One region of the Streptosporangium sp. NPDC050148 genome, then DNA from elsewhere that is predicted to be linked to it. Evidence: riboswitches for the same ligand, from Rfam matches in the RefSeq annotation. Region 1 holds a riboswitch; the other holds the start of a gene.
What was found. A riboswitch is a leader RNA that binds a small molecule or an ion and turns the genes downstream of it on or off. The one in region 1 is predicted to bind cyclic di-AMP.
Positions count from the first base shown of each region.

Region 2: linked by a shared signal. The riboswitch ahead of ACZ6RT_RS07455 (C40 family peptidase) and the one ahead of ACZ6RT_RS12105 (C40 family peptidase) in region 1 are both predicted to bind cyclic di-AMP.

Region 1 covers NZ_JBVJIA010000008.1:280,377-285,725, forward strand. The annotation lists gene ACZ6RT_RS12095 (RDD family protein) at 1,192-2,304, opposite strand; gene ACZ6RT_RS12100 (amino-acid N-acetyltransferase) at 2,521-3,183, opposite strand; cyclic di-AMP (ydaO/yuaA leader) riboswitch at 3,519-3,667, shown strand; gene ACZ6RT_RS12105 (C40 family peptidase) at 3,673-4,722, shown strand; gene ACZ6RT_RS12110 (helix-turn-helix domain-containing protein) at 4,827-5,027, opposite strand.
Region 2 covers NZ_JBVJIA010000005.1:241,571-246,919, forward strand. The annotation lists gene serA (phosphoglycerate dehydrogenase) at 1-310, shown strand, start outside; gene ACZ6RT_RS07455 (C40 family peptidase) at 904-1,500, opposite strand; cyclic di-AMP (ydaO/yuaA leader) riboswitch at 1,488-1,718, opposite strand; gene ACZ6RT_RS07460 (3-isopropylmalate dehydrogenase) at 1,860-2,906, shown strand; gene ACZ6RT_RS07465 (branched-chain amino acid aminotransferase) at 3,081-4,175, shown strand; gene ACZ6RT_RS07470 (Uma2 family endonuclease) at 4,228-4,815, opposite strand; gene ACZ6RT_RS07475 (O-methyltransferase) at 4,919-5,349, opposite strand, start outside.

The DNA of each region.
Region 1 (5,349 bases):
CGGCGGAACACCGGGCGGAGAGCCTCCCGCCTCATGGCCCGGCCGGAGCCGATGCGACGCGAGCGCTTGTAACAAGACGGATCTTCAGTGCTTTCTTGCCTGGAGTATGACTCACTCCGACCGGCCGCACATAGTCGTAGACCGTATAACCACCAAAGGCGAGCCCCCCTCGCGCAACCCCGGCAAGACCGCGCCCCCCCGTTCCGGATCCCTAAGAAGGCCTTCATCGGTCGCCCCGAACACACCGTGAAGACGAACGGGAGAAAGCCGTGAGCACCGCGCAGGACACTCCTGGCGGGCGGAAGCGGCCATTCGGTGAGTGGTGGGCTAACTCCCGACGGCGGACGATCCGGCCATTGAGGGGCCATAGCGGTACGAGGACATCGGTGGCGCCGAGGGCGGATATTTTCCTGGACCGGGCCAAGGGACGGTCATAAGTCGTCCCGCGTCCGGGAGTAAATGGGTTCGCGTGTCCACGGCGTCCCGCCCGGCCCGGCCGTTAGGGCTCCTCGGGGTTCTCGTTTTCCGGCCCCGACGAAGCCGAGTGCGTCAAGACGCGCCTGTGAAGGCGAGTGCATCAAGGCGTGTGCGTGAAATCCCGCGCGTGTGGACGCGTGAGAACGGGCGTGGGAAGGCCGCGCGTCAGGGTCCGTGGAGGACGCCGTGGGGACTGGACGACGCCATGGGGACGAGGAGGTCCGCGGGAAGGCCCACGCGCCTGAAGGCCCGGGGGGCGGAAGGCTCGGGGCAGGAGGCCCGGGGGCGGGGTCGCGGCGAGGGCTCATGGAGGACGCCGCGCGTGCTGGAGGCCGGGTGCGAAGCCGTACGCGAGAGGGCGGCGGGAGGCGCGTGTGCGGGAGCCGGGGGCGGGGGCGCCGGGGGCCGGGGCGAGGCCGGCGTCCCGAGGGCCGTGCCTTGAGGGGCGGGCCTTGAGGGGCGGGCTCGAAAGGCCGCCTCCGAGGGTCGCTTTCGAAGGGCCGGACCGGAAGGGCCGCTTTCGGAGGACCGGGCCGGAAGGGGCTCGCGTCAGGAACCTCGCGTCAGGGATCACGGGGTCCGGGGTCCGGGGTCGCGGGGTCGGGATCGCGTCGCGTCGCGTCGACGCCCCTGGTGTCGCGGGACGCGCACGAAGGCCCTCGCACGAAGAACGGGACCGGCGGTCGAACCACCGGTCCCGTCTCTTCGGGGGAACTACTTGATCTTCACGACGACCGTGTCGGCCACCTTGTCGTGCAGAGCCTGGTGCAGGGGCTGGTCCCAGAGCAGCCACAGGACGTTCAGGAGGGAGAAGATGCGCACGATCCAGTTCAGGAACGGCACCCAGGACAGGAACTGCGGGCCGAAGAACACGCCGGCCCGCTTGAGCGCGACGGCGTTGCTGAGCCCGCCCGGCGGCACGACGTTGCCCACGGGCACGATCTTGATGCCCATGACCATCTTGCCGACGGTCTGCCCGCTCCTGGTCGTCATGAAGAACTCGTAGGCGAAGTACAGCGCCGCTGCGAGCAGGGACGTGAGCAGGGTGGCGAGGAAGAAGCCGCCTCCCGCGTCCAGGGTCCCGGTCGTGCTGTCGAAGCTGGGGGACGTGACGATGACGGCGGCCAGCACGGCGCTGATGATGAACGTCGGGATCCCCAGGATGATCCCGTCGATGAGCCGTGCCACCAGACGCTGCCACCACTCGGCGAGCGGCGCCGGAGCGCCGGGAACGCCGCCGTAGGGCTGTCCGTAGCCCTGCTGGCCGTACGCCGGCTGACCGTAGCCCTGCTGGCCGTAGTCCGGCTGCTGGCCGTACCCGCCCTGCTGACCGTAGCCCTGCTGACCGTAGTCGGGCTGCTGGCCGTACCCGGGCTGGGACGACTGCTGCCCGTAGCCCTGCTGGCCGTAGCCGGGCTGCTGGCCGTAGTCCGGCTGCTGTCCGTAGCCACCGGTCGCGCCCTGCTGGCCGTAACCCGGCTGGCCGTAGCCACCCGTGCCGCCCTGCTGGCCGTAGCCGGGCTGCTGGCCGTAGTCCGGCTGCTGCCCGTACCCGCCGGTGCCGCCCTGCTGGCCGTAGCCGGGCTGGCCGTAGCCGCCCGTGCCGCCGGTGCCGCCCTGCTGACCGTAGCCCGGCTGCTCGTGGGAGGACTGGCCGTAGCCGGGCTGCTGCCCGTACCCGCCGGTCGAGCCCTGCTGGCCGTACCCCTGCTGCTGGCCGTAGCCCTGCTGGCCGTAACCGGGCTGCTGCCCGTAGCCCTGCTGGCCGTAGCCCTGGGCCTGTCCAGGACCGGTGTTCGGCTGTGAGGCCTCCGACCGATATCCCACGACCGTTATGTCGGGGTCGAGTTCACCAGCGGCTCGACCCGCGTTGTGCTGTCCGTATTCAGGCTGCCCCGACGGTGTGCGATCGCGGTCGGGATCATCCTGTGGATACGGCGGCTGTCCGGTGCTCACCGCGTCACCTCACTTAGACTGCGCATGTGGCAGATGTCAGACTCACATGCTTGCTGCAGCACAAGGTATCGACATAGGCAACAACAGTCACCTTTCCGTTGTGTCAGCTCTAAAGTCACTCACGTCGGGCTCACGTGTCAGATGCAGCAGCATCCGCGTATTGCCCAGGGTGTTGGGCTTGACGTGCTCCAGATCCAGGAACTCCGCGACGCCCTCGTCGTAGGAGGCGAGAAGTTCGGCGTACACCTCCGGGGCGACGGGGGTGCCCTGGATCTCCAGGAACCCGTGCCGGGCGAAGAAGTCCACCTCGAAGGTCAGGCAGAAGACGCGGCGCAGGCCGAGTTCGACGGCGGTGCGCAGCAGCGCGGAGACGATGCGGTGACCGATCCCCGCCCCCCGGCGGGCGGGGTCGACGGCGACGGTGCGGATCTCGGCCAGGTCCTCCCACAGGACGTGCAGCGCCCCGCAGCCGACCACCTCCCCGTGCTCGTCGGTGGCGACCCAGAACTCCTGGACGTCCTCGTACAGGGTGACGGTGGCCTTCTCCAGCAGGCGAGGTCCCGCGCCGCCGTAGGTGTCGACCAGGCGCCGGATGGCGCGGACGTCCGGGGTGCGGGCACGCCGGACGGTGACGCCGGCCGCCTCCGGCGGCCCCTCCCGCTCCGTGCCGGTCCGGGATTCACCACCGCTTCCTGCCTCGGCGGGGGCGCGCACGACCGGCGCCGGAGACTGTTCCGCAACCTGCTCCATGACCGATCAGCGTACGTCCTCGCCGTCCCCCCATTACGGCTCACCCCTAACTCGCGCACCACCCCCCTCTCATGACCCTTGGTAGTCCCATTACCACGCTGGGCATCGGGAGTCGAAGTGTGTCGCATTTCATCTTCGGTACGGTCCCGGAGCTGGGCGGACCCCCTCGGGCCCGATGAACCCCTGGGCAAAGGGCCCGTAAAGGCCTCAGTGATCATTTTGAGATGTGATCCGTCCGTGACATTTCAGTTGCGAAACCTCTACTGAATTCGAAGTTCTGGTTGAGCAGGAACCAGGGGTGGACTAATCTCCGTCCTCGATGTCAGAGATGTGAAAAGCCTGACCCGCCGAATCTCCCGCAGGGAGAACCGGGGACCCACCCGAGTCCCCCGGGGTGAATCCGAGTGCCACCGGCGCACCCGGTAGGGCTGCCCTCCGGCCCGAACCCGTCAGCTAACCCGGTAGGCGGCCGAGGAGAGGAGTCCATTGGTGAAGCGCACGCGCGACCGCGGAGGAGACCAGGCGGGTGGCGACGCCCACCGTCCACGACGCGCGCCGCGAGGGCTCCGCCACCGCATGGTGGTGATCGGCCTGGCGTTCGCCACCCTCACCCTGGGCACCCCGCTGGTCGCGGCCTCCGCCGACCCCGAGCCCAGCCTCAAGCAACTGGCCGCGCAGGCCGAGAAGCTGCACAACGAGATCGAGACGCTCGCCGAGCAGTACAACGGCGAGCGGGTCAAGCTCAAGCAGGCGCAGCGTGCCGCGGAGAGCGCCAAGAAGACCCTGGCCACCAGCGAGTCCGAGCTGGCGGCGCGGCGGACCAAGGCCGCCCTGCTGGCACAGAGCAGCTACATGTCGGGCGGCCTGAACGCCGGGCTCACCCTCACCCAGACGTCCGACCCCGACAACTTCCTCGACCAGGCCACCACCAGCTACGCCCTGCAGCAGCAGCAGAGCGAGGAGGTCGCCCAGGTGGGCCGGGCGATCGAGGCCGCGGAGCGGGCGCAGGCCGGTGCCAAGGCCAGGACCTCCGAGGTCAAGAAGCTGCTGACGGAGATCGGCGCCAAGCGCGCCAAGATCGAGCGGCTGGTCGCGCGGGTGGAGAGCGACCTGTTCAAGGAGGTACGCGCCCAGGCCATCGGCAACCGTGGCGCCCGGGTGAAGGTCGACGCGCCCATCGTGGGCAGCGGCAAGGGGGCCGAGGCCGCCCGCTGGGCGCTGACCCAGCAGCTCAAGCCGTACGTCTGGGGCGCCGAGGGGCCCGACTCCTTCGACTGCTCCGGGCTGGTCATGTGGGCCTACCAGAAGGTCGGGATCAGCCTGCCGCACTACACCGGGGACCAGTGGACCGCGGGCACGCGCGTCTCCCGGAGCGAGCTGCGCCCGGGCGATCTCGTCTTCTTCTACAGCGACCTGCACCACGTCGGGATCTACATCGGCGCGGGCCTGATGGTCCACGCCCCCCGGACCGGTGACGTCATCCACATCACCACGATCGACAACCGGCCCTTCGTGGGAGGCGTGCGCATCGCCGGCTGACCGCCACCACCCGTTCGACGCGTCCCGCGCCCACCCGGCGCGGGATCGAGCCTCGGCCGAGGACGGACGGGCGGAGCGGGCGGCTGAATCCGGGCGGCGGCCGGCTAGATCAGGCGGCGGCGGGCCGCCCAGGCCACGGCCTCGATCGCCGTGGCGACGCCGATGCGGTCGCAGATGCCCCTGAGCCTGCGCCTGACGGTCCGGCCGCTGATGTCGAGCCTGCGGCCCACCCTGTCGACGGTGACGCCCTTGGCGAGCTCAGCCAGCAGCACGAGGTCGTCGGCGCTGAGACCGATATCGCCCATGCCCAGGGGGCTGTCGCCATGGCGCGAATCCACTTCCGGATATGCCATCAAGAGTCACTCCCCCCACTCTGGAAACCGGGCCTAAGGCACCATGAATGAATACCGCCCGCCAGGAACGGTAAACGCCTTGTTCAAAGGTCGTCAAGTTCCGCCCTTCATGGCGTTGCCGCACTATTGACATAGCAGGCCATACGTGAAGTACTCATGATATGTCAGCGCCTTTGCGGTTAAGTCATGATCTGCCTCGGGCGTGGACCCGTAACCGTCCCCTGGCTGCGGCGACCGGCATCTTCACAGAACAAGATTTTGCCGGATCGGCAGG
Region 2 (5,349 bases), on a different contig from region 1:
CGGCACCCTGTCCGGGCCGAGGCAGATCACGAAGATCGTCGAGGTCAACGGCTACCAGATGGAGATCGAGCCGACCGACCACCTGTCGTTCTTCACCTACACCGACCGTCCCGGCATCGTCGGCGTGGTCGGCCGCATCCTGGGCGACCACTCGATCAACATCGCCTCGATGCAGGTGGCCCGGGACGTCAAGGGCGGCAAGGCCCTGATCGCGCTCACCGTCGACACCGCCATCCCGGCCGACGTGGTCGACCAGATCGGCGCGGAGATCGGTGCCGACAGCGGCCGTTCGGTCGACCTGACCGACTGACCGTCCCGGTCCGCCGGGTCCCCTTCGTGGGTGGCCGCGGCGCGCCGCGGCCCGCTCCCGGACGGACCGTCCGGGACCGGGCCGGCACCCGCTCGCCGTCTCGACATGTGAGAAGTGTGTACGCGGGGCGAGACGACCCTTTCGTCACCGGGTAACCTGATGAAGATGCGCCGGGTGTTCTCGCACTCCGCACCCGCCGCGGCGGGGCCTGACAGGGCAGGCCGGCGGCCCGCCACGGTGCCGTGGCGATCGCCGGCTCCGAGCCCTCCGCCCACCGGTCCGTGACCCGGACCGGGGCATCGGGCCCGGTCCGAGTCCTGACCGGAGTCTCGGCCACCTTCACAGCTCACCCGCGACCGAGACGAGACTCACCATGTACGAGATGTACTCCTGGAACCGCCCGGACGAGAACGAGGACGAGGCGGCCGACGCGATCCAGACCGCCCTGGACCGCCGCGACAACGGTGGCGCGCCCACCCGCTGACCCTGTCGGCCACCTATCGGCCACCTGCCCGGTCACGGCCGTGCGCCGGTCCGGGCCGGGCCGGCCGGGGCGGACGGCTCCGCGACGCTCGCGGCGGAGCCGCGGGGGCTCACCCGCCGACGGCGGATCCGGTCGCGTGCTCGATCCGCTCGGCCAGTTCGACCCCCTCGGGGTCGGGGCGCACCCCGCCGACGAAGGAGGCGCGCCGCCATGAGGCGAGCCGCTCCTCCTTGACCACGTCCCCGCTCCGCGGGGCGTGCACCATGTACCCGGGCTTCGTGATCATTCCGACATGCCCGAGACCCCGGAAGAAGACCAGGTCCCCGGGCCTGAGGTCCTTCCAGGCGATCTTCCTGGAGAACGCCTCGTACTGCTCGGAGGCGATGCGGGGCAACGCGATCCCGGCGGCCCCGTAGGCGCGGAGCATCAGCCCGGAGCAGTCGAAGCCGCCGCGGCCGGTGCCGCCCCACGCGTACGGCGTGCCGCGCTTGGACATGGCCCAGCTCAGGGCCTTCTGCCAGGCGGGACGCAGGGACGCGGCCCGCAGGGCGCCCTTCAGGGCGGGCATGCCGAGCGCGGGAGGCGCGGGGGCGGGCAGGGGCGAGGCGGCCAGCGCGGTGGCCGGGGTCGCGAACACCGCGGTCCCGGCGACGAGGACGGACGCGACGCGCGAACAGATCTTGCCGTACAGGGTCGTTCCTTCCATAGGGCCTGCCGGGTGAGCTGTCGGGCTCGGGCGTGGAGGCCGCCCTACGGCGCGCGGGCGCGCCGATTCGCCCCGAGGGATCCCGTCGCGGGCGGCCGGGAACGCGCTCCGGTCGGGAGCGGGGTTCCCGGGGCCCGGGACGATCCCGGAAAGAGTGGTTCCCCGGCTCCGTACGCATCGATAAGGGATGATCCGTACGAATTAGGCATCAACGTGAACGGTGAGGACCATAACGAAACCTCACGAAACGGTCAACACAGGATAAAGACGGGCAAAGTGATCAGATGTCCCCGAGGGAAATTCCGTCCGAGGCGTGAGACCGGTGTTCAAGCACCGAGACGGCCCGGTAGGGTGACCCCATGGATTCGCGTAACATCCGCCTGGCGGTCATCCCCGGGGACGGGATCGGGGTCGAGGTCGTCACCGAAGGGCTGAAGGTCCTCGAAGCGGTCGGCACGAAGGTGGAGACCACCACCTACGATCTCGGCGCCAAGCGCTACCACGAGACCGGTGAGACGCTGCCCGACGTCGTCCTGGAGGAGCTGCGCGGCTACGACGCGATCCTGCTCGGGGCGGTCGGCGACCCCAGCGTGCCCCCGGGCGTGCTGGAGCGCGACCTGCTGCTCAAGCTCCGCTTCCGGCTCGACCACTACGTGAACCTGCGGCCGGTCAAGCTCTTCCCCGGGGTGGAGACCCCGCTGGGCGGGGTCCGGCCGGAGGACATCGACATGATCGTCGTCCGCGAGGGCACCGAGGGTCCGTACGCCGGAGCCGGGGGCGTCATGCGCCACGGCACCCCGCACGAGATCGCCACCCAGGAGTCGCTGAACACCGCCTTCGGCGTCGAGCGCGTGGTGCGCTACGCCTTCGACAAGGCGCTGTCGCGTCCCCGCAGGAGGCTCACCCTGGTCCACAAGACCAACGTGCTCACCTACGCCGGTGACCTGTGGGCCCGCACCGTCGAGAGGGTCGGCCGGGAGTACCCGGACGTCCAGACCGACTACTGCCACGTCGACGCGGCCTCGATGTTCTTCGTCAGCCAGCCCCGGCGCTTCGACGTGATCGTCACCGACAACCTCTTCGGTGACATCCTCACCGACATCGGCGCGGCGATCGCCGGTGGCATCGGCCTGGCGGCCAGCGGCAACGTCAACCCCGACCGCACCGCGCCGAGCATGTTCGAGCCGGTCCACGGCAGCGCCCCCGACATCGCGGGCCAGGGCAAGGCCGACCCGACCGCCACGATCCTGTCGGTCGCCATGCTCCTGGACCACCTGGGCCTGGACTCCGAGGCCGTCCGGGTCGAGCGGGCCGTCGCCGACGACCTGGCCGAGCGGCCGACCGGCCGGACCGGCCGGACCACCCGCGAGATCGGCGACGACATCACCGCCCGAGTAGCCGGCTGAGGAAGCCGCCCACCTCGACCCAGACGCGCCTGGCGGCTCACCGAGCCGCCGGGCGCGTTTTGGTTTTTCCGCCCCGCTGACGGTTTTCGCTATCGATGCAGTAGTTTCCCGTTACCCGGTCCAACGCAGAATGGACGCAAGGGTAAGCCAGACACCAAGAGAAGGATCCGCGTCATGACCACCGCTCAGAAGCTCAGCTTCGACGTGCAGCTCTCCGACCACGCTCGCACCACGGACGAGCGTGAGCAGGTAATGGCGAGCCCGGGGTTCGGCCAGGTCTTCACCGACCACATGATCTCCATCGACTACACCGAGGGGGAGGGGTGGCACGACGCCCGGCTCACGCCGTACGGGCCGCTCGTCCTCGACCCGGCGACCTCGGTCTTCCACTACGGGCAGGAGCTCTTCGAGGGTCTCAAGGCCTACCGCCAGGAGAACGGCGCCATCGTGATCTTCCGGCCGGAGGCCAACGCCGCCCGGTTCAACGCCTCGGCGCTGCGGATGGCCATGCCCGAGCTGCCCGAGGAGACGTTCGTCGAGTCGCTGGAGCTGCTCGTCCAGACCGACCGTGACTGGGTCCCCACCACCCCGGGGCACAGCCTCTACCTGCGCCCCTTCATGATCGCCACGCAGCCCGCGCTCGGTGTCAACTACCCTTCCAGGACCTACCGGTACATGGTCATCGCCGGACCGGCCGCGGCCTACTTCGGCGGGGGCAAGGCCGTCTCGGTCTGGCTCTCCACCGAGTACACCCGCGCAGCCCCCGGTGGCACCGGGGCCGCCAAGTGCGGCGGCAACTACGCCGGGGCCTTCGTGGCCCAGCGCCAGGCCGTCGAGCAGGGCTGCGACCAGGTGGTCTGGCTGGACGCGGTCGAGCACCGTCACGTCGAGGAGATGGGCGGGATGAACCTGTTCTTCGTCTACGGCGACCGCCTGCTCACCCCGGCGCTGACCGGGACGCTCCTGCCCGGCATCACCCGCGACTCCATCCTCACCCTCGCCGGCGACCTGGGCCTGCGGGCCGAGGAGGGACGCCTGTCGATCGAGGAGTGGCAGAGCGGCTGCGAGTCGGGCGAGCTGACCGAGGTCTTCGCCTGCGGCACGGCCGCGGTCGTCACCCCGGTCGGCGCGGTCAAGGGCGCCGACCGCGCCTGGACGATCGGCGACGGCAACCAGGGCCCGGTCACCTCGAAGATCCGCGAGGAACTCGTGGGCATCCAGTACGGGTCCCGCCCCGACCCGCACGGCTGGGTCCACAAGATCTGCTAGCCGCCACCGGAAGGCCCGGTCCTCCAAGGCCGGGCCCTTCCGCGCGACGGGCTCAGCCCTCGGTCAGCCTGCCCGTGTCGATCGTGAGGTTCCACGGCGCGGGCAGTTCGAGCGGCTTGCCGAGCGACTCGGTGACCTCTTCGGCGTACCCCTCCGGGCCGGGTCGGCTGAGCAACCTGAACCGGTCCGCGAAGGTGTCGATCACGAGGTAGAGCGGGACGCCCGCGAGCGCGCAGGCACGCGGCTTGACCACGTGGTCGTCGTGAACGCTGCTCGGAGAGACGACCTCGGCGACCAGCAACGTGGCGTTCGCATGGATGTGGCTGGGATCCCAGAGAGGGGGATCGGGGGGCACGATTACCAGGTCGGGCTCGATGCGATCCCCCTGCACCTGCAGGAGGAGCTTGACCTGCGGATAGAGACGCCACCCCTTCTCCATGGAGAACGGCATGAGTTGTGCCGTCAGCTGGTAGACGACCTTGGCGTGGGCGATCGTGGGCATCTCCCTCACCACGATCCTGCCGTTGACGATCTCGATCCGGTGATTCTCGAACCGATCGACGAGCTCCGTGTAGAGCCGTTCGAGGTTCTTCCGATCCGTGATCTGGTACGCGGTCGATCTCTCCATGAGCATTCCCATGGTCTCATCCTTCCCTCCACGCCGATGGGCGCAACGTGTTCGTCACATCACGTAAAGTAATCGGAAAGCGTCGCGCCCGCGTACGGATCCGGGAAAGTTCTCGTCAGTGCTTTCGAATCATGGTGAGTCCGTCGGCGATGGGGAGCATGACCGAGGTGGTCCGCTCGTCGGCGGTGACCATGTCGTTGAACGCGCGCATGTGCCTGACCGTCTCCTCGTCGCTGGCGGGGTCGGCGACACGGCCGCCGCGCAGCGTGTTGTCGGCCAGGATCAGCCCGCCGGGAGCCAGGCGCTCCATCAGGAGCTCGTAGTAGACCGGGTAGGCGGCCTTGTCGGCGTCGATGAAGGCCAGGTCCACGGCCGGGTGCTGGGGCAGTTCGAGCAGCCGCTCGGCCGCGGGGCCGATCCGCAGGTCGATGAGGTCGGCCACCTGCGCCTTCTCCCAGTACCTGCGGGCGATCGCCGTCCACTCCTCGCTGACGTCGAAGCAGGTGAGCCCCCCTCCGGGGGCGAGCCCGCGGGCCAGGCAGATGG